3 regions of the Bacillus sp. 7894-2 genome follow, and region 3 is predicted to be linked to each of the others. Evidence: riboswitches for the same ligand, from Rfam matches in the RefSeq annotation. Region 3 holds a riboswitch; each other region holds the start of a gene.

Evidence for each region. Region 3 has a riboswitch for thiamine pyrophosphate ahead of thiW (energy coupling factor transporter S component ThiW). Riboswitches for the same ligand answer to the same signal wherever they lie in the genome.
Region 1: linked by a shared signal. The riboswitch ahead of thiM (hydroxyethylthiazole kinase) and the one ahead of thiW (energy coupling factor transporter S component ThiW) in region 3 are both predicted to bind thiamine pyrophosphate.
Region 2: linked by a shared signal. The riboswitch ahead of CHI10_RS08030 (YkoF family thiamine/hydroxymethylpyrimidine-binding protein) and the one ahead of thiW (energy coupling factor transporter S component ThiW) in region 3 are both predicted to bind thiamine pyrophosphate.

What each region holds. Positions count from the first base shown of each region.
Region 1 is NZ_NPDG01000015.1:55,562-63,026, forward strand. It holds gene CHI10_RS03270 (exodeoxyribonuclease III) at 1-699, opposite strand, end outside; gene thiE (thiamine phosphate synthase) at 834-1,493, opposite strand; gene thiD (bifunctional hydroxymethylpyrimidine kinase/phosphomethylpyrimidine kinase) at 1,483-2,304, opposite strand; gene thiM (hydroxyethylthiazole kinase) at 2,307-3,122, opposite strand; TPP riboswitch at 3,233-3,345, opposite strand; gene CHI10_RS03290 (OsmC family protein) at 3,460-3,918, shown strand; gene CHI10_RS03295 (Cof-type HAD-IIB family hydrolase) at 3,940-4,689, opposite strand; gene CHI10_RS03300 (CBO0543 family protein) at 4,833-5,348, shown strand; gene CHI10_RS03305 (GerAB/ArcD/ProY family transporter) at 5,617-6,732, opposite strand; gene CHI10_RS03310 (Ger(x)C family spore germination protein) at 6,734-7,465, opposite strand, start outside.
Region 2 is NZ_NPDG01000057.1:13,610-21,074, forward strand. It holds gene CHI10_RS08015 (energy-coupling factor transporter transmembrane component T family protein) at 76-855, opposite strand; gene CHI10_RS08020 (ABC transporter ATP-binding protein) at 842-2,542, opposite strand; gene CHI10_RS08025 (ECF transporter S component) at 2,526-3,122, opposite strand; gene CHI10_RS08030 (YkoF family thiamine/hydroxymethylpyrimidine-binding protein) at 3,124-3,729, opposite strand; TPP riboswitch at 3,816-3,917, opposite strand; gene CHI10_RS08035 (Cof-type HAD-IIB family hydrolase) at 4,135-5,001, shown strand; gene CHI10_RS08040 (coproporphyrinogen III oxidase) at 5,209-6,723, shown strand; gene CHI10_RS08045 (long-chain fatty acid--CoA ligase) at 6,870-7,465, shown strand, end outside.
Region 3 is NZ_NPDG01000123.1:20,468-27,932, reverse strand. It holds gene CHI10_RS17540 (DUF6843 domain-containing protein) at 46-882, opposite strand; gene CHI10_RS17535 (TIM barrel protein) at 1,005-1,838, opposite strand; gene CHI10_RS17530 (DUF1287 domain-containing protein) at 1,971-2,648, shown strand; gene tenA (thiaminase II) at 2,769-3,458, opposite strand; TPP riboswitch at 3,519-3,620, opposite strand; gene thiW (energy coupling factor transporter S component ThiW) at 3,780-4,268, opposite strand; TPP riboswitch at 4,383-4,498, opposite strand; gene CHI10_RS17515 (DUF302 domain-containing protein) at 4,568-4,951, opposite strand; gene CHI10_RS17510 (alpha-hydroxy-acid oxidizing protein) at 5,055-6,164, opposite strand; gene CHI10_RS17505 (PaaI family thioesterase) at 6,326-6,697, shown strand; gene CHI10_RS17500 (TVP38/TMEM64 family protein) at 6,755-7,465, opposite strand, start outside.

The sequences.
Region 1 (7,465 bases), on a different contig from region 3:
AATTTGTGAATCTATTATTTTTTCCTGAAGCTTTTCTGACACAATAAAATAATCGATCCGCCAGCCGATATTCCGCTCCCTTACTTTTGCCATATACGACCACCATGTATAGGCACCCTCGGCTTCCGGATATTTATAGCGGAAGGCATCAACAAACCCGGAACCAAGCAAACTGGTCATTCTTTCACGTTCTTCATCGGTAAACCCGGAATTTCCGCGATTGGATTTTGCATTCTTTAAATCTATTTCATTATGGGCCACGTTTAAGTCACCACACATAATAACAGGCTTTATTTCATCCAGCCCGAGCAAATACTCCCGAATCCGCTCTTCCCATTCAAGGCGGTATGGAAGCCGGGCCAGGTCACGCTTTGAGTTTGGCGTATAGACATTCACCAGATAAAAGCCTTCATACTCAAGCGTGAGAATCCTGCCTTCTGGTTCTGTTTCCTCATCGCCCAATCCATAGCGGACAGAGATAGGCTCTTTTTTCGTAAATACAGCTGTACCCGAATATCCTTTTTTAAGCGCATAATTCCAATATTGGTGATAGCCATCCAGGATGAGCTCAATCTGTCCCTCCTGCAATTTGGACTCCTGGATGCAAAAGATGTCTGCATCCACCTCTTTGAAGTAATCTGTGAAGCCTTTTTTCACACAGGCCCTAATGCCATTCACATTCCATGATACGAGTTTCATTGCAATTGTATCTCCTTACGAAAAAATCTGTATGAGTACAACATTACCATGGCTTTTCAATAATTGCATAGTAATAAACACTGAAACTTGAAAGGCAATCGATAATACTGATTTTTTAAAAAAAATGCTCAAAATTAATGGACATTTCTCCTTACTGCTTCTTTTAACTCCCTGGCTGATTTTTCAGGGGAATCCGCCTGGCTGATTGCCGTAATGACTGAAACACCGTCTGCTCCAGCAGCCATAATGGGAGGTGTATTTTTAGAGTTAATTCCGCCAATACCTACCACAGGAATCTGGATAGAAGCAGATCTCAATTCCTTTAAAAAAGTAAGACCCTGAACTGCTTTGGCATCTTTCTTTGTGCTTGTCGGATAAATAGGGCCAATGCCGAGGTAATCTGCTCCCTGCCGGATTGCTGCTTCTGCTTCAATCATATTATGAACGGACACGCCAAGGATTTTGCTGCCGATTTTTCTCCTGACCACATCTGCCGGTTCGTCTTCCTGGCCTATATGGACTCCATCTGCATTAATAGTAAGCGCCAATTCAATGTCATCATTGACGATAAAAGAAATGCCGCTCTCGTTGCAGATTGCCTGAAGCCTTTTTGCAAGAGATTCCTTCTCTTTGCCTTGCAGGCATCCTGCACCTTTTTCACGGAATTGAAACAGGGATATGCCCCCATTAATTGCTGATCGGAGAATATCTTCAGGCTCTTGGAAGCAATTTACGCTTCCCATTATTAAATATACTTTAAGCAGCTCACTCATTTCCTCTGAATTAATTCTCATGAACGAAATTCTCCTTTTTCTTCAAATTATAAGCCCAATGATTGGTTGGTCCATGACCGCTGCCAATTCTTAAGTCATGTTCAATTGCTGCCTGGATAAATTGCTTTGCACGATCAACAGCCTGCGGCACAGAAAAGCCTTCAGCGAGTCCGGCTGTAATGGCAGCCGAAAAGGTGCAGCCAGTACCGTGCGTGTTTACTGTTTGTATTCTATTACTCTTGAACTCGGTAAAACTTTCACCGTCAAATAATAGATCGGCAGCCACTTTTCCCTCATCATGGCCGCCCTTAATGATGACATGTCTCGCTCCAAGCCTATGTAGTTCTTTTGCTGCCTTCCGTTTATCTTTCATTGAACGAATATTAGCATCCGTTAAAACCTCCGCCTCGGGTATATTGGGTGTAATCACCATCGAGAGCGGAATTAGATGCTTTTTCATCGCTAAAATGGCTTCAGTCTGAAGAAGACATGCTCCACCTTTTGCTATCATCACCGGATCAATGACGATATTGTTCCATCCGTATTCCGCAATCTCCTTTGAAACCGTCTCGATAATTTCAGCACTAAAGAGCATACCTGACTTGACTGCATCAGGCCTTAAATCCTCTCCAATGGATTGTAATTGTGACGCAACAGCCTCTGCGGTCATGGGATAAACTCCCTGCACTCCCCTGGTGTTTTGTGCCGTTACGGCAGTTAACGCTGACATGCCGAAAACACCGAGTTCCTGAAAGGTTTTTAAATCTGCCTGAATACCAGCACCGCCGCCGCTGTCTGATCCTGCTATGGTTAAAGCTTTGTTCACCTTCATTTTTATTCCCCTCCTACCTGACTAAAAGAGCCGCGCAATTCAACATCTGAGGCTGAGATAGTATATAAGCTATTCAAGAACTCTATTTGGAAAGTGCCCGGGCCCCTGCCATCCGTTTTTTCTGCAGCGATTTCGGCGGCAGAGCCATACACGACCAATGAAGCAGCTGCCGCTTTTACTGGATCCTTTTCAACAGCAGCGAAAGCTCCAATAACAGAAGTCAAAAGGCATCCGGCACCCGTTACTTTCGTTAACAGGGGATGTCCATTGTTAATGGTAAAAGTGGCTCTTCCATCTGAAATGATGTCCTGTTTTCCTGTAATGACGGTGACTGCACCAAGTTTATTTGCTGCTGACTTTGCGAGCTCAGAAGTGTTTCCCTCTGCTTCTCCTGCATCAACGCCCTTAATATTCCATTTCTGTCCTGCTGCATTGGCAATTTCTGCTGCATTTCCTCTTATGATGCTAATATCTAATTCTTCCATTATTCTATTGGCTGTTTCTGTGCGATAGGCTGTCGCGCCGGCACCAACCGGATCAAAGATTACCGGCACCCCATGCTGATTGGCTGATTTTCCTGCGATAAGCATGCTTTTCACTTCTTTTTCAGTCAATGTTCCCATGTTGAGAACCAGTGCCCCGGCAATTTTAGCCATATCACCCGCCTCTTCATGCGCATATGCCATTACAGGTGATGCCCCAATTGCCAGCAGGCCATTGGCAGTGAAATTGGTTACCACCACATTGGTGATATTATGTACTAAAGGATTAAACTCTCTTACTTTTTCCAATAGACTGCTAATCTCTTGAATGTTCACATTCATTCCTCCTCTGCGTTTGCCGCTCAATAGCCTTTGAAAAGAGAACAAAATAAAAACCAGATCCATATAAGGACCTGGCTGAATAATCTATAGAGAATTATGTTTGTTCTCCGAAATTACTACTTTCCTACGCTGGTATGATCCAGATCAGGTCCGAAGGGTAAAAAACAGTCCGGTTTCTTTCTCAGCCCGCGAGCATCGGGCACCCCTAGCAGTAAAACTATTAAGTTGGCTGTTTTTATCTTAGCCTGAATCATGAAATCTGTAAAGCTTGCAATTCTGCCGCTTCCTCTTTAAGGTGTAAGTAAGAATACATAGCTTGGAGGATTCAAATATGGCTGAACACCATTTTCACTTGAAAGCACATTGGCCTGGTCTTCGCAATGATGTTGGGGAAATAGAAACAGGCGGCCTGAGAACACAGGTATCCATTCCACCGGAAATGGACGGTCCCGGAATCGGAACGAATCCGGATGAAATGCTGCTCGGGGCGGCGGCTACTTGTTATATTATTACACTTGCAGCCATGATGGAACGCAGCCGGCTCGATAAAGAGGACCTTACAATGGAGTCGGTAGGAGTTGTTGATGTCACCAAAGGGGTGATTACTTACAAAAAAATTATTCATCACCCAGTTATTGTGCTTAAATCAGACGCTGATGATAAGGACCATACTCTTGCACATAAGCTTGTCCAAAAAGCAGAAGCATCCTGTATGATCTCAAGGGCGATTAAAGGAAATGTGGAAGTGGAAGTACAGGAAACCATTCGTAAAAATCAAACACCGGCCTGATAGCCGGTGTTTTGGTTTAAGTTATAGAGCCCATTTGCGGATGGCCAGTGCAACACCGGCTTCATCATTTGTTCCTGTCACAGCATCGGCTGTCTCTTTAACAATGTCCTGTGCATTGCCCATCGCTATTCCCCAGCCTGATTCTTTAATCATGGCAATATCGTTCAAGCTGTCTCCCATCGCCATTACATTTTCCATTGAAATACCAAGGAGGTCGGTTACTTTTAGGATACCTTTGGCTTTGTTGATGCCTAAAGCATTGACTTCTATATTGGTTAAGCTGGAATTAGTAATTTCCAGGTTGCCTTTAGACTGAAGCTCTTTATGAATCAGCTCCCTGATCGCATCATCTGAAATATCAAATCCAAATTTAAGCCATTCATGATCATGGATATTTTCCGGCATTTCGTTCATCCACACGCGCTCGCAGCTGGTTGCCCAGAAATTGGTCTTGTGTGTCTTAGACAGATTCCACATCCATTCCATTACTTTAGAATCCACTGGAGCTCTTAAAATGGATTCACCACCAGGTCCAAATATTTCGCTGCCATTTACCGTGATCAAATAAGAATTTAATTTTAGAGAATCAGCATGATCGCCTGCCGTTAACCTGGATCTGCCGGTGCTCAAAATGACTTCGATTCCTTTCTCCTTTGCTTCTTTTATAGCTGCACGGTTCTCTTCAGGAATTTCCCCTTTGGAGTTCAGTAATGTTCCATCCATATCAAGGGCGATTAATTTGATCTGCGGGGGAATTTTTGCTTCTTTCATAGTCCTCTTCCTTTCTTCAATTAACACAATAAAGCCATTATATAGGTAAGTCCGCTTTCCTTCAAAGAAGGCGCATTTTAGATGAATATTTTTTTGTGAAATGGAAATACCTGTATGTATTAAATGTAAAAGGTGATGTTACTATGTATCTTGCACTTGTAATCATCGTATGGATATTGTTCGCTTACCGCTTTATTGACTGGTCGCAGTGGAAAAAGCAATATCCTACTGTCTTATTTTTTATTGCGATCAACCTGACCTACAATATGCTCTATTTTAATCATACACTGTGGGCTTTTAGAGGTATTACGGCTGAATGGCTAAATCATTCGATTATTAACTTAGCTTTCACATTTTTTATTACTCCTATGGCTCTGATTATTTACCTGCAGCGCTACCCTGACAATAAAAAACAGGGATACATTTACTCTGCTATATGGATTGGCTTTTTTACCATTATTCAATCACTGTTTGCCCACAAAGGAATGTATGTGTACGATAACGGCTGGAACAGCTGGCATAACATTTGGCTGAATATCGCTCTATTTGCTGTATTGCGAATCCACTATCGAAGACCTGCGGTTGCCATGCTGATTTCCCTGCCTGCTGCGGTGGTATTCTACTTATTTTTTCCGTTTCCATTGGACAGCCTAAAATAAATGCATACATAAAGCGAGGTGTACTGGAATGATCATTCAGAACGACTTGTCTGTGTCCTTATTTTTGCTCCTTCTGTTCTTAACCTATGCATTGATGTGGTTTTATTTAATTAGGAAAAAAATCAATAAATAATTTAGGGCAGACTAATTGGTTAGAGCTTCCCATCAGTTAGTTTATGTTAGTTTTGTATAGGATTGGTCGAGGCTCTCCACATGGAGCACCTCGACACTGTGTATTCTTCTTTTCTGCCTGCCAGCAACTGTTCAATTAGTTTTTATTAATTTGAGATGTTGCGTTTTTCTCCTTAACCTTTTTTCTGATTTCAGCAACTAGCCAAGTAAAAGGAGGAATTGTGAAGGAGATCAAAGCAGTCAGAGGATAATATTTAGATATGTAATCAGAAATAAAATGATTATAATTTTTAATACCGAAAACAGTGAATAACACAACTACTATTACAGAAGCAAAGTGTACCCCCCATTTACCTTTATCTTTGAACCAGGGCTCAAAGCTTTTTCCAATCGAACTGTGCAGGACAGAAATACGGATGATCCCGCCAAATACAATTACGATAATTCCATAAACATCAAAACGTTCCACAAATCCGAAAGAAACAAGTCTCACGATACTTTGTGCAGGATATTCAAGTGTTCTAACTAACTGCTCCCCAAAAACAGCCAATGTACCTGTTACTGTTCCAACAAACATAATTGCAATCAAAAGGACTAAAAGGCTGTTTGTATACAGCAAGGATTTCGAACTTTCATATTGCTTTCTCAACTGTACCATTAACAGTAAGGTCATTTCCCCATATAGGCCAACAGTTAAAATAATGGCATCAAAGAGAGGAAATAGGCCTTCTTCAAAAATAGGCAGCAAGTTATTAAAATCCTTTTCTCCAAAAGTGCTTATAGCTATTGCAAAACCAGTAATAACGATGAATGGCAGGATAGCTTCGCTAATTCTTGTAATATTCTCAATGCCTACGAATAAAGCATAAAGAACGATCAGGTAAAATGCAGTACCGATTACCCACCTTGGTGTCTCAGGCAGAAAAATCACCTGTACAAAGTCTACAATTCCAAAAAAAGTTATGATTGTTAAATATAAAAAATAAACAGCAAAAGGCAGTATCATAATCTTTCCGGCTATTTTGCCAAAGGTTTGCACAAGCATCCCGTCTAATGTGGATTTAGGATAAATCATATGCAGCCGAAAGATAGTAAACCCCAAAAAAAACCCGAAAGGCATGGCTAGGAGGATGGCCACCCATGCCTCATGGCCGGCCATGGAAAAGATTGTCGGCAATAAAAGAAAGTGGCCAGTAACGGGCAAAATCATGGACAGAAGAAAGACGGATTGCCGATATGAAACAACTTCCACATTATCTTCCTCCTTCATAATTTACTAAACCGTTTGCAGGCAACTCTGTATTGACTTTTACGACTACTTTTAATGAGGGATATATTTCCTCCCAATTTTCCTTATGATGTTTCCAATAGTCTTTTTCATTCCTGCGAATGATTTCAGCAAAATCAAAGGTATTTGCCTTTAATTCTTTTTGAATTTTATCCACAGAATCTTCAACTTCTTTTTTTATAGCATTTTTGTAAAGCTGATTGATTTTTTTAATATCATCTTTCGCTAATCTGACAGCTTTTGAGGTTTCACCAATAAATCCGGTCTCTTGAATTGATATCTCTATAACTGGCTGTCCGTCTTTCAAAAAATTATTAATAGTTGTCTTTGAGTCTTTAACTTCGATGGATACGTTAACGGTTTCTTCTTCAGATAAAGGCACATGAATAACCTGAATCCCCCCTTCTAACTCTCCCTGTACTCTTAGCATTCCCCTTGTTTCAACTCCATTTAGCTCTCCCACCAACTTATCTCCTTTAAAAATTGCTGTACCCTCATTCTTAAAATCATTATCTATCTTATGAATGATTGGCATATAAGGGTCTTGATAGGGATCAATTAAACGTTGGTAAAAATTATGCAATTCCACATAAGGGGCTTTTGATAATGCTTTTTGCTCGACAAGAGAGTTTTTCATCTCTCTAGCTGGAATATCATATAATTCGGTATTTAAGATTTCTAAAATTTCTTTAGCATT
Region 2 (7,465 bases), on a different contig from region 3:
TGGTATTTTGTGGTATTTTGCCGATTCTGAAAATGCGGGTAAGAGTCTTTCCGCACAGAAATCAAAAATAGCCTGTTAAAGTTCGCCATTATAAATCTGCAAAAACCCGAATAGCCATGAAGTATAGGCACTGGCCAGTACTGCACCTATAAAGAAGGCAAAATAAGCCCAATCTTTCCAGGAAACCGGGATATTATGATAAAAATCCCGGTTTTTATCTCCGGTAAACCCTTTTGATTCCATTGCCATGGCTGTCCTCTCAGCTTTACGGATCGCTCCGGCAAGGAGAGGAACTGTATATCTCTTAAGCTCAGCCGCTTTATCCTGGATTGTCCTTGCTTTTGGTACTCCCCTGATCCGGTGGGCGCTTCTGATAATCTCAAACTCTTCTTTCATTAATGGCAGAAACCGGTAGCCTGCCATGATTCCATATGCAAGCTTTGGAGGGAGCCGGCATTGCTGCATTAAGCTCAGCAGAAATTCTGTCGGCTTAGTAGTTAAAATGAACAGAAGAGACAGAGAGGTAAAGCTTAAAACCCTCATTCCAAGGGAGAGTGCCCGCAAAAAGCCCTCCTCAGTCAATGTGAAGATCCCCCATGTCCATAATATGGTTTCACCTTCAATCGTTTTAGAAAAAACTAAAGCTGACCAAATATATATTGCAGCCATGAAGATAAATGGCGAGAAAAGCAGAATCCATCTTTTGAATGAAACTCTTCCAAAGATAAAGGTGGCTGCTGCTGTTATCACTAAGGTCAGAAAAGGTGTAACGGGATCAAAGATTACCGATAGAATTAACACACAGACTATCACAGTGAATGCTTTAATGCTTGGGTTGAATTCATGTAAGAGCAAGCTTCTCCCTCCCTGCAATGGACCCGATATCGTTCATGAGCTTCTCAATGTAAGGAACCTTTAGGGAAGCAATCTCCATAATCTCATCATTCTTCCATAATGCATCAGGCATACCATCGTAAATTTTCTCTCCTTCTGAAAGAACAAGCACTTTGTCCGCATAGGAATGGATGATTTCCATGTCATGCGTGATCATCAACACGGAGCCTCCACTTTGTATCTTTGTTTCCAAAAGCTTCATAAGCTCCCCGGAAGTCCTGGCATCCTGCCCAAATGTTGGCTCATCAAGGAGGAGAAGGTCCTGATCATTCACAAGCATTGATGCAACACTAAGCCGCCGCTTTTGCCCCTGACTTAAGGAAAAAGGATGCATGTCAGCACATTTGAGCAAGTCCACTTGAAGCAGAGCAGCCTGAACTGTTTTTTGAATATCGGCGTCAGGAATCTGCTGTATTTTTAGGCTGAAGGCAATTTCATCATAGACAGAATCTGCAATAAATTGGTGTTCGGGATTTTGAAAAACGCAACCTGATTTCTGTCTTAACTCTTGCTCCTTCCACTGGGAAAGGGGGCGATCATTAAAAAGAATATTGCCTTTGGATGGAGCAGATAATCCTGCCAGCAGTCTGGAAAGCGTTGTTTTTCCTGATCCATTTGAACCGGCAATTGCCACAAATTCACCTTTTTTAACAGAAAAACTAATATTTCTTAGCAAGTCCTTACCAGCTTTATTAAAGTATAGATTCTCTGCTGATAGGATGATCTGCTCTTCAGGAGCTTGGTGTTTTTTCTTCCTGTTATCTAAAATCTGAAGTGCAGCAGAGGGATTTACAAATCCAGCAATTAGCTCCCGATCAGTTAACGGAAGCTTTTCCCCGCTGTAGATCCCAGCTTTTTTTCCTGATAGGCCGGCTCTAACCGTGCTTGGCAGCCAGATGCCCTCAAGCAGAAGTTCTTCTGCATATTGATTAAAGCAATCTGCCGTGCTTCCAATAAATAAAATTTCTCCTTCCTTGTTTAGGACCACGCACCGGTCGGTCAAATCAATCCAATCATCCAGCTTGTGCTCAATGATTAGAAGGGAAATTGCCTGGTTTTCTTTAAGCTCTTTAATGATGCGTGTGAGTTCATAGCTTGAAGCCGGGTCCAGATTTGCTGTCGGTTCGTCCAAAATCAAGATATCCGGTTTTAATGACAATACACATGCCAGTGCTAGCTTTTGCTTTTGGCCCCCGGAAAGAGTGTGGATTAAGGAATGTCTATACGGCAAAAGATGAACAAGCTCTAATGCTTCATCAATCTTTCTCTCGATTTCATCATTAGGTGTTTTCATATTCTCAAGTCCAAAGGCCAGCTCATCCTCGACTGTGGTCATGCAAAATTGGCTTTCAGGGTCCTGAAATACAATGCCAATGTGCTGATTAATTTCGCCAGGACCGAATTCCGCAAGCATCTTTTCCTTGAATGAAATGGTCCCTTCCAATTCGCCATCAACGGCCTCCGGATACAATTTATTTAAGCAGAAAGCAAGTGTGCTTTTTCCCGATCCGCTTGGGCCCAATAATAGAACTGCTTCCCCTGGATAAAGGCTGAATTGCACATCTTTAAAAATAGGTTTTTCCACATCTTCATACCTGAAGGAAAGCTGTTCGGTTTTTAATATATGCCGGTTATGCTGTAATTCCATTTTCCGGTTTTCCCCTTTTCCGCTCTTTTCCAATTGGAAAGCTGTTTAATGCCCCAGTTTTCGCAAGGCTCTCACTCAGCCATTTGCCCAGCAATCCAGCCAGTAAAGCACCGCTGATCAGCCTCACAAAAAACATAGCTGTTACATAACCGGGTGAGAGGGCCGCATAGCCGGAAATGAAATAGCCCCAAATAAAACTAGTAACAGATGAGCCCATTCCGGCAGCAATTAACACCCATGTCCGGTAATTATTCCATTTTGTAGCCGCAAAAACAGCTTCCGCTCCAATCCCCTGAATCATCCCTGACAGAATCAGGCGGGGACCAACTGCGTTGCCGATCATGACTTCAATGGCTGCAGCGATGGTTTCCGATAAAAAGGCTGCTCCGGGCTTTCTGATTATGTACGCTGCGATGATTGAAACAACAAACCAAATGCCAAAAATCAAATCATAGCCAATTAAGCCGAACATTCCATATAGCACGTTGCCAAATTGCAGGAACGCCAGATATACAACTGCAAACACGACAGCAAGTACAGACAGGACAATGACCTCACGAAGCTTCCACTTTTCGAGCATTTTACTCAGCCTCCTTTTTGGATGGACTGTTGGCAGACATATTCACCGTCATAACAATATGTGTAGAATCGCTTTTCTTACAGTTTTCAAAAGCATCCTCAAGTGTTTTAAAAACAGCGTGTGCATCTCCATCCAGTCTTGAAGCATAATGAACTCCTTTAGAAAAAGTACCCCGATTCGCAGCGAGTTCGACCTGGTCCATAATGACGTTCATGTAATCAGGAATCCCCATCGGATAAAGGGCGAACTGGACAGCGACTTCCTGGCTGATTACTGCTGCTGATTCTTCATTTGCCCGTTCCTCATTTTCAGCAAGATAAGCATCGCCTGCAGTATCACCGGGACATCCATTTGAAAAAGTCCCGTTAAACACTACATGATCTCCATGCTTAACTGATTCAAGGTAAATAGCTTTGACCACATCGAAAACATGAATGGACCTGCCACGCACACAGGTGCTCACATCATCAGTTTCCATCCATACCTTGCTCGTATCCACTTCTTTTAGTGCTGATAAAATAACCTCCGCAAACCTGTCAGTCATTGGGTAAATTGAAAACCTGCACCCTGTAATTTCACTAGTCCCACATAAAAAATTTTCCTGCATTTTTCCATCCTCCTATTATTTATGAAAATAAAAAACTGCATTCCCATAGGAAATGCAGTTGAATGTTATCAATACAAATAAATGATAGCCGTTCACCTGCACTTCCCCACGCTGGTATTATCCAGATCGGGTGATAAGAGTCAGAACGGATTGTTCTTCTCAGCCAAAAAGCTCCCCTAGTGCAAAACTTGGATATGCAGTTTTTAATGACTCCATCTTAATACGGAGCAAACAAAATGTAAATGAATAATTTATCTTTTTTATATCAAATGATCTGTGAAATCAGACAGCAGCGGTTAAGCTATGAAAAAATTTCTCCATTGTCCATGTCATGTTCTAATCCAGTCCTTCCCTTCATAAAAGTGTAATAGGACAATTTTACACCGAGAATAGGGGGCAAATTGGATGATATACAGAATGCTTGCTTTAAACATAGACGGAACACTACTCCAAACAAATGGAAGACTTCATAAATCAACAAAAGAAGCGATAGAATATGTGCAGCAAAAGGGAATTTATGTAACACTTGTTACGTCCCGAAGCTTTCCATCCGCGAAAAAAGTGGCCAAAGCATTGAAAATCAATTCTTTGCTGGTCACTCACAGGGGAGCATATATTGCAGCTTCCCAGGAAAAGCCGATCTTTGTAAAAAGAATTCAGGAAGATGAAACGTTTGAAATCGTGCGCCTGCTTGAAGGCTTTACCTGTCAAATCAGGCTGGTGCACGAAAAATATTCCCTTGCCAACAAAACGAAGCTCAATACCAATATGCTTGCTAAAACTGTTTTTACAACCGGCGATCCCATTTTTTACTCCCAGCAATTTGTGGATTCATTAAGTGACACCATCTTAGACGAGCCGGTCACCCCGCCAAAAATTGAAGTGTACTTTGAAGATAAAGAAGACCTTGAGGATGCTAAGACAGCCATCTGGGGCATGTTTGAAAATGTAGAAGTCATTAAACTGAATGATCTGAGGATGGACATTGTTCCTTCAGAAGTTTCAAAGCTGAATGGGCTGCTCTATTTATGTGAACACCTTGGAATTTCCAGAAACCAAATGGTCGTAATTGGAGATTCTGAAGATGATCTGGAAATGATTGAAGCCGCCGGTCTGGGGGTGGCAATGGGTAATGCTCCGGCAGAAGTAAAAAAAGCAGCAGACTGGCTGACACGATCCAATGACCAGAGCGGCGTAAGCTACATGGTTAAAGAACATTTCCGCAAACAGCATCCAATCGACTTTCTGAAGAAAATGAATCTGCTGAAATAAATGCATGAAAGAGAGTCCGGTCAAGGCAGATCGGCTCTCTTTTTGATTTAGGGCATTGGATAAAGCGAGTCAATAGTATATTGACCTTGTTTCCCCAGTTCTGTACACTAAAAGGAGTTTGTCAACATGAATAATAAAGACTATGCAGCTGCCCGTGAGATTGAACACCGGCAGATTTATTATATTTTTTAAAAAAAGGTGATAGATTTGAACATATCAATTTTAGGCATAAAGGATGAACGGTTCCATCGTCCGCTCCGGCTGATCGGAAACCTCTTTTTTGAAGAATGTGAAGTGTTGCTGGGTGAGAATGCTGCAGCAGATTTGACAATTTCTTTTCAGCTTGAGCAGGGAGATCGCATTAAAGCCTTTGCTAAGCTTACTGATAAAGACAGCAGGAACCTTACTGCCACTTTTGAAAAAGAATTTGTTCCGGCTGAGTCAGAAAAAGAGACTTTCAGACAAGTGAAGAATGCAGTATCACATGTATACCTGACTGTTTTGCAGGACTGGACGGGCATTACCCAGAAGTGGGGGATTCTGACCGGAGTACGTCCCACAAAATTGCTTCACCGTGCCATGCAGAATCAGACACCTCTCCAGGAAGCTCATCATCAGCTGAAGGAAGAGTACTTGATTACAGATGAAAAAATTCAGCTTATGCAGAATATTGTAGACCGGCAGCTTGCTGTGGTACCGGATCTTTATGACTTGAAAAAAGAGGTAAGCATATATATTGGCATTCCGTTCTGCCCGACAAAGTGCGCGTATTGTACTTTTCCTGCTTATGCGATTAATGGCAGGCAGGGTTCTGTTAACTCATTTCTTGGCGGCCTTCATTTTGAAATGCGCAAAATTGGTGATTGGCTGAAAGAAAATAATGTGAAAATCACCACTGTCTATTATGGCGGAGGGACCCCGACAAGCATTACGGCAGAAGAGATGGATATGCTTTATGAGGAAATGTATGAATCTTTCCCGGATGTAAAAAACATTCGGGAGGTCACTGTGGAAGCAGGCCGTCCTGATACGATTACACCTGAAAAGCTTGAAGTGCTTAAAAAATGGAATATTGACCGTATCAGCATTAATCCTCAGTCCTATATTCAGGAGACCTTGAAAGCAATTGGCCGTCACCACACAGTGGAAGAAACCGTGGATAAATTCCATTTGGCCCGTAATATGGGCATGAACAATATCAATATGGATCTGATCATTGGATTGCCTGGAGAAGGGGTTCAGGAATTTGCGCATACTCTGGGTGAAACAGAGAAATTAATGCCGGAATCCCTGACTGTTCATACTTTATCCTTTAAACGAGCTTCGGAAATGACTAAGAACAAGCAAAAATATAAAGTTGCCGATCGTGAAGAGATTGAAAAAATGATGGACATGGCTGAGGATTGGACGAAAGTTCATAATTACCATCCTTATTATCTCTATCGCCAGAAAAATATTCTCGGCAATCTTGAAAATGTCGGCTATGCCCTTCCAAATCAGGAAAGCATCTATAACATTATGATTATGGAAGAACAGCAGACAATTATCGGGCTTGGGTGCGGAGCTTCCAGTAAGTTCATTGATCCCGGGACAGGAAAAATCACTCATTTTGCAAACCCGAAGGATCCAAAATCGTATAATGACAGCTTTGAACATTATACAGATGAGAAATTGAAAATATTAAAAGAGCTATTTAATAAACATGAATCCCTTGCCGAATAGGCGGGGATTCTTTTAGTGAATATATTTTGGAAAATTAAGAAAAATATTAAAGGAATTCTTGAAAATAAAGAGAATGAATAGGTACAAGATCATAGATTTCTATGTTTCTAAATGTAAGCGTTTTCTAAAAAGGGGGAATTGTAATGATGATGCAGACACCTTTGACTATGACGCAAATGATCAGGCGGGCAGAAAAATATTTTCCAAAGAAAACGGTCGTATCAAGAACGGCTGGCGGAATTCAGAGATTGACATATAAGCAGATTGCAGAAAGGACCAGGAAGCTGGCAGAAAGCCTGCAAAAGCTGGGAGTGGAAAGAGGGGATAAGGTCGGGACACTGGCCTGGAATCATCATCGCCACCTGGAGGCTTATTTCGCCATCCCATGCAGCGGAGCCGTTCTTCACACGATTAATATCCGTCTGTCACCTCAGCATATTACATATATTATTAACCATGCAGAAGATAAAGTGCTGCTGATCGACCCTGACATTGTACCGCTAATTGAGAAGGTTAAGGATAAATTGAAGACGGTCAAGGCGTTCATCATTATGACAGATGAAGAAGAATTGCCGGAGACTTCTCTTTCGCCGGTATATCATTATGAAAAGCTTATCGATGAAGCAGGCGGTGCCTATGAATATCCTGATGATCTGGATGAAAATTCGGCAGCGGGAATGTGCTATACCTCAGCAACTACTGGTAACCCTAAAGGGGTCGTCTATTCCCACAGAGGCATTGT
Region 3 (7,465 bases):
ATTAACATATATAAACAGCCTGGAATCCCAGGCTGTCTTACATTTTCAATCAAACGTTTGATTGATCAATCCTTCTTCATAAAGAATATCCTCAATACCTGGGCCATTGCCCTGATCAGCTATCTCTTCCTCACAGCCAACTGAAAAATAGGTATACGAATAGTCATATCCATCTCCCTGTACACCACCTGCTCCGCCATGTGAAATACAGCTGTCCGGTATAGGTTCACGCTTTCCCTTGTCATCCACATAATAGTACAAGTCTTCAATATACCCTTCACTCTGGGGTAAAGAGGTAATGGCATATCCCCTGTCATTCACCCGAAATACATCATACTCCCCTTCTGTCTCAGGCGCAGGAGCATTCTCTATTTCATGAACAATCCTCACCTGACCAGCATACTCTTTTGGAATCAGATAAAGGTCATGTGTTTTTTCTTCCAGATCTGCTTGCTGCAGCATCCAAAAGAACCCTGCCGGCAGCAGGCAAGCGATGAGAAAACCGGCTGTATTTAAGGTAATTCTCCTGCCTCCTGGCATCTCACGGTCCCACTTTCGCCACTCGTCAACTAGAAAGAAAAGAACCGCTGCAATTACTGCATAATAAGCAAACCCTTTCATAATAAAATAAGTCACAGCAGCTAAAAAGGTATGAAAAAGTGCAGATGCCGGGAATCGCCATATTGCCAGATTTCTGGTTAGAAACTCAGAAAGCAATGAAACCGGAATGCCGTATATAACATTTCCGAATAAACAGTACAAAAAAACCACGATCAGGAAAAAAGAAAACAGTTCCCCTTCTGAAAAGAAAAAGAGAAGCCAAAATCTAAAGGTAAAAAGAATGGAAGCCTGCAGAGCCGTTTTTATTTTTGATCCCAGCATTGAACTAAATTCCCTCCTCTTACATTGTGATTATTTTCACATATATGCTAGCATACAAACAAGGCAATTCCCATACTCCCTATATAAATTTGCGCAGAAGGAATGTGGGGAGGCCTGCTCCCTTACCTGACAGAACCGGCCTCAATGACTTCTATTGCCCATTCAACTCCTTCTTCTGCCATTTTTTCCGAAGGGTTCGTGTGTGGTGTATATTCCATGACAAAAAACACATCCTCACATTTCTTTGCCAGAAAATCCATCAGTTTCTTTATTTTATGATGACGGCCATCATTCTCATGAGATGGATGCACAGGGACCCAGATATATTTGTCTCCCTGGTATTCAACATTATGTAAATGAACAACTCTCACAAACTCGGCCCATTTTCCTATATAATTTATGGCCCTGTCGTCCGTGGCTAATATATAATCTCCGATATCAACACAGAGGCTGAGGCCATATTTCTTCCATGTCTCTACAGGAAAACTGTCAAGATAATCGATTCCTGCTGGCGATTGCCTGAATCCTAATTTTGGTTCACACACGATCATAATCCCATATTTTTTCTGAAGAGCACTGAGTTTCTTGAGTCCCTCCTCAATGATCTCTGCCGGATTCCCACTTGCTTCCTTTTTAAAATAAGGAAAGTGCACCAATATGTATTCAGCACCAAGCCGGGACATTCTTTCCACTTCCTCCTCAAACTGGATCCAGGCTTCCTCTGGATTCATACTGACCTTTTCCAGAAGATCGTATTTGCTTTGTCCCCGGAAAAGAGGCGAATGAAGACCAAAGCTTTTGTTTGTTTTGCCCAGCAATTCAATAAAGCATTGAAAGGATTCCTCATCTTGAAATTCCCCTATCTCAATATGCGGCAAATAACGTTTAAAAAGTTTATGAAACAGCTTGCTGTCTGACAAAATGACGCTTCCTGATACCCCTATTTTATGAACCATTATATCCCCTCTCTTATGAATGGTTATAACAATCTTATCACACCTTCATGTAACTTATTGGGAAATAATACCGTCTATTCAGTAAAATAGGTGAGGTGTACTTATGGTTAAAAAGGTATTTACTTCAATAATTTGAGTAGTGTTATTATTCATTCTTTTTTTCGGAGTGGTATCATTCTGGATTCCATCGGCATTCATTTCGGAAATCCTTTTGCAAAGAAGCTGGAGGTGCCCTCTGATTACTCACAGGCCGATTCAAACCAGAACGGCATTGCTGATCCGATTGATATGGTCCTGACAGCCAGAAAAGAAGTAGAACAGCGCACGCCATATAAAAGTGCCTACTATGCGGGAGGCTATCCGCCCGATGACGAAGGTGTCTGTACAGACGTGATTTGGAGAGGATTCCAGGGGGCTGATGTAACCATAAAGGATCTTATTGATCAGGATATCGCCGAAAATACGGACTTGTATTCAAGAGTCCAGGGCAAGCCTGATCCGAACATTGATTTCAGAAGGGTGCCAAACCAGAATATCTTTTTTAGCCGGTTCGCAAAGTCATTAACAACAGAGCTGATTCCAGGAGATGTTAAGAACCTTCAGCAATGGCAGCCGGGTGATATTGTGGTTTTCCTTTCTCCTAAATTCGACCATGTGGCTTTCATATCTGACAAACGGACTAAAGAAGGCATTCCATACGTAATACATAACTCCACCCCATTTGCAGCAGAAGTAAAACTATCTTCTTTTAAGACTCCCATTACCGCTCACTACAGATGGGATTTTGAAAAAACGCCTGCACTGCCATAAGCAGATGCAGGCATTTTTCTTATTAAATAAGAAAGTATAAAATTTTGAACTTCGATAACTCTCTAGCGCAAGCAGCCTGCCCCTCAAGGTGTCGGGGGTGAGCGAGCCGCTTACGCTTTTTTATCTGACTGCTGCCGGATTGCCCGCCGGCCACTCTTCGCAGGTATAAGCCATCTCCCAGAAACCAAGCTCCAGCTGGCAGCTCTTTCGGAAAGCATCCTTCATTCGCTGCCTTTCCTCCGGTGATGCCGCTTCAGCAAGCTCATCCAAACGGTTTCTCATATTCATGGTCACAGCTTCGACCCTTAGATTTGCATAAAAAGAGATCCACGGATAAAACGGATGGTTCTCATCTGGAACATATTGCTTCATGAGCTCAAGCCCAATCTCCCAATATGTCCATGGACAAGGCAATAATGCAGCGAGGATTTCACCCATGCCGCCTGTGTGGGCATGATACATCATATGCTTTACATAATGATCGGCTGTCGGCGGAAGCGGATATCCCTGCAATGCTTCGTAATCCACCCCAATCTGCTGGCAAAAATTATGGTGGGGGTGTACTTCGCTGTTCAATACAAATTCTATTTGCTGGTTAAAGTATGCAATATCCTTACGCTCAGCTGACTTTGAAATCGCAATCCCATAAATATGCATGAACGCATTCAAATACTCAAAGTCCGCTTTAATGTAATGAGCAAGCGCCTCTTTCGGCACATCCCCTCTCCCGATCCCCTGGACAAATGGATGCTCAAATATCAGCTGAAATAAATCTTCATTTTCCTTGCGCAGAATTTCTGAAAAAGTCATAAAAAATAGCCTCCTTAATTAAATACAGAAGCTGCCGGGGAAAAAGCATGAGGATATAAAATGAGGTCCTCACTGCTTCCCTGCGCTGGCATTATCCAGATCAGGTTCCAAGGGACCAAGGAAAAGCTCCTTATCTCAGCCGTAGCGCCCCTAGCAGTTTTCTAACATTCTAATTGTTTTTTACCGATTTTCTAACTTGGTGTTTTTCTCTCATAAATTTTGGATTTCGCCCATAACTTTTGAAAATCGCTCATAAAGCCTGATTGTTATGCTGCTCTCCCTTACTCTGCTAACCTATCTTACTTCTCCAGCCCAAAATCATCACATATTCTGAACCAAATTCTTCTCTTTAACCTTCGCTAACACCAACCAGCCTATTGCCGCACCGGCAATGCTGCTGACCAGAAACGGCGGCACAAAGAAGAATGCACCATTTGCACTGCCCATGAGAAATTTTGCGTACGGAACAGCAAACAATGCTCCGATTATACCGGTGCCCAAAACCTCGCCAGCGGCAGCCCATATTTTCCGGCCGAATTTCAAATAAAGGACACCAGCCAAAAACGCACCGATCATTCCGCCCGGAAACGCAAGCAGCGTCCCGAATCCAAGCATATTACGCAGCAAAGCAATCATAAAAGCAACGGCAGCTGCCGGCAGGGGTCCAAGAGTCACCGCTGCCAATACATTTACCGCATGCTGAATCGGATAGGCCTTGGCTATACCTGATGGAAACCAGAGCAAATGGGATCCCAGTGTCCCAATCGCCGTAAATAGTGCCATCGTAGTCAACAATCGGGTTCTGTTCATCTAAACCTCCTTTCTAAAAGGGCAGCCTGATTGCTTATCTGGATGAGAAGTATGTATACAAAAAAGCCGGATCCCCACAAAGGACCCGGCTTGGTTTAAGTATATGAATCGACATACTGTCAAATCCTACTTCCCTCCGCTGGCATTAACCAGATCAGGTCCATAAGAGTCGGAAAGCTATAAGCGCTTTCCTCTCAGCCCGCACATTCGGGGCACCCCTAGTAGTTACATAGATATTTAATTTGATAAGCTGTTTCAAGCTTAACAAATTATTCCCGCACTGTCATCATTCTTTTAGATTATATACTTTTTTTGATGCACTGGATTAAGCGCTCTTCAATTTCTGCAGCGAAGATTTGAACAGATTCGTCATTGATTAGCTCAATCATACTTGTCGGCTTAGGTATCCCAATTTTCGTTTTGCCCTTGTCTTCATAGACGACAATTTTACAAGGCAGGAAGTAGCCGGCCATTTTATTCTGTGTTAAAACGCGATGTGCTTCATTCGGATTACATACCTCTAACACATGGAATGCCTCGTTATATTCCAAGCCTTTTTCCTGCAGCTTCTCCTGAACATTAAACTGCCATAGAACTCCGAACTTTTCGTCCTTCAGACTTCCTTCCAGTGAGGATATCGCATCTTCAATTGATTTTTCGGTTTCAGCTGTGTAATCGAACATGACTGCATCTCCTTTAGTATGGCATATTAATTATGTACCCCTACAGGTATACCATTAAACACAGTCTCAACTGTCAACAACCCAGGATTTTTTTAAGAAAGTTTTATCGAATTAACCGCAGACCAGCAATATCCTTTAAACTCCCCACCCCCGCAAGAGAGAGGGACACTTTTGTTTCTTCTATAAAGTTGGCAAGCACTTTTTCAACTCCTTCCTGCCCGCCAATGGCCAAGCCGTACACATACGGCCGCCCCAGACAAACGGCGTCAGCTCCCAGTGCCAGAGCTTTAACCACATCTGAGCCTCGGCGAATGCCGCTGTCAAACAATACTGGAATCCTTCCTTTAACTTCCTTCGCAATCGGTTCAAGCGCATCAATCGCCGCAATCACTCCATCAAGCTGTCTGCCGCCATGATTGGAGACAATGATTCCGTCTATCCCTCTTTCAACTGCCAATCTGGCATCCTCAGGGTGGAGAATGCCCTTTAATAAAATGGGCAGGCTGGTTTTCTCTTTTAATCTGGCAATATGTTCCCAGCTTAATGTTGGATGATGAATATTATCAAGGATTCCCTGTACGACATCACCGTCCTGGAGAGAAGCCATAAAGACTGGATCGCTTTCATAGTTTGCTTTACCATAGCCAAGCTTTAACGGGGAAAAATTGTTTCTTAAATCGGCTTCCCTCCATCCCATCATCACCGTATCAACCGTTAACACAATTGCCTCATACCCCGCTTCCTCCGCACGGCGAACCATACTGAAAGATGCTTCTTCATAATTGGACCAATATAATTGGAACCATTTTGGACTCGAGCCTGTTGCCTTTGCGATTTCTTCAATGGAATAACCGGATACTGTGCTCTGGATAAAAGGAACTCCAAACGAAGCTGCTGCCCGTGCAGACGCCAGCTCTCCCTCATTATGTTCAAGCCGCTGCATCCCAATCGGTGCCAGGAAAACCGGGTAAGGATATGTTTTTCCAAATAATTTCACACTTATATCCGGCACTGAAACATCTCTCAGCATCCTCGGTACTATTGAGTATTTTGCAAAGGATTCGATATTCTTTTTCAGCGTTTCTTCCCCGCCGGCTCCTGATTGAACATAGCCAAATCCGCCTGCTCCCATTACTTTCTCTGCTTCTTCTTCCAGTTCCTTAAATGAAATAGGAAAGTTTTCTGCGAAACTAATATTCTCTACTTTTGCCATCACCCAGCCCGCCTTTTTTTGAATTTATTGAAAATAATATCACTTTTTTAGATTTTAAGAAACTATATAACAATTTTGGGGCCTCTTCTCTGCAAATTAGCAGGGATTTCACAAAAAATCGGGAATAACCATTTTAACTTAAAGAAATTGGAGTGTAGCATATGCTAATCAAACAGCCTTTTGATGAATTTCTGAAATTCCATTACGAAAGAATCAGTGATAGCAAAATGAAAGTCACTTTGCCCATCCAGCCGCTCTTTATTAACAGCGCCGGACTGGTGCATGGAGGGATCATTTCCACTCTTGCGGATGTAGCAATGGGGAATATTTTCGAGCCAGATGAAAATCAGAAGCAGTCTGTGGTGACCGCTGACTTGAAGGTCAGTTTCTTAAAGGGGGCGACAGGGGAATATCTAGTTGCCGATGCTCACCTTGTTAAAAGAGGACGGACACTCAGCCACACAGATTGCCTGATTTATAACGATCAGAATCAGGTGGTTGCCAAAGCATCCGGAATTTTCGCATCTATTTAGAGTGTTTAATCCTATCGTTGCCTGAATAGTTTCTCTGACAGCGATAGGAGGAACCATTTAGAGCTTACGGAAAATCCTAATAGCTTCTTTTCTTCTTTTATAAAAGTGAAAAACACTGTAAAATACTCCTATCGCCATTGAAACTACCAATAAAAGCTGTAAGCCAGATAAAGATAGTGCATTGGCGAATGAAAGAGAGTAAGCCAGCAGCAAGGAAGTTGCTATTTTGGATATAGAAGCAATCCCCAGGAACTTTTTAAATGAAACACCACCCATTCCTGCCCCAACACAAATGATCTCATCCGGCAATAACGGAATAACAAACAGCAGTACTAGTATGGAGTTTTCATTTCTCTCCATGTATTTTTGGTATTTGTCCAGATGCCGCTCCTTTATAAACCTCGATACAAGCTTTAATCCCCCTATCCTTGCAGTCCAGAACATAACAATAATCCCCAAAAGTGTACCTGTGAATCCAAGAAAGGCAGCGGCAGCAGGACCGAAAACAGCACTTCCTGCAGGCAGTGTGACGGCTTCAGGAAGCGGCAAAAGGATGGGCTGTAAAAAGCAAACCAGGAAAAATATGAGCTTTCCTTCCGCTTCATATTCCCTCAGTATACTCTCGAGCCCATAGGCATCAGTAAGAACGAGTATCTTGGTTAAATAAAAGGTAATAAAAACGATTAACAGCAGACTGAACATATAAATCAGTGCCAGTCTGCTGTATTTCAACCGGGATAACCTGCCTGCAGAAATAAAGTAAACATC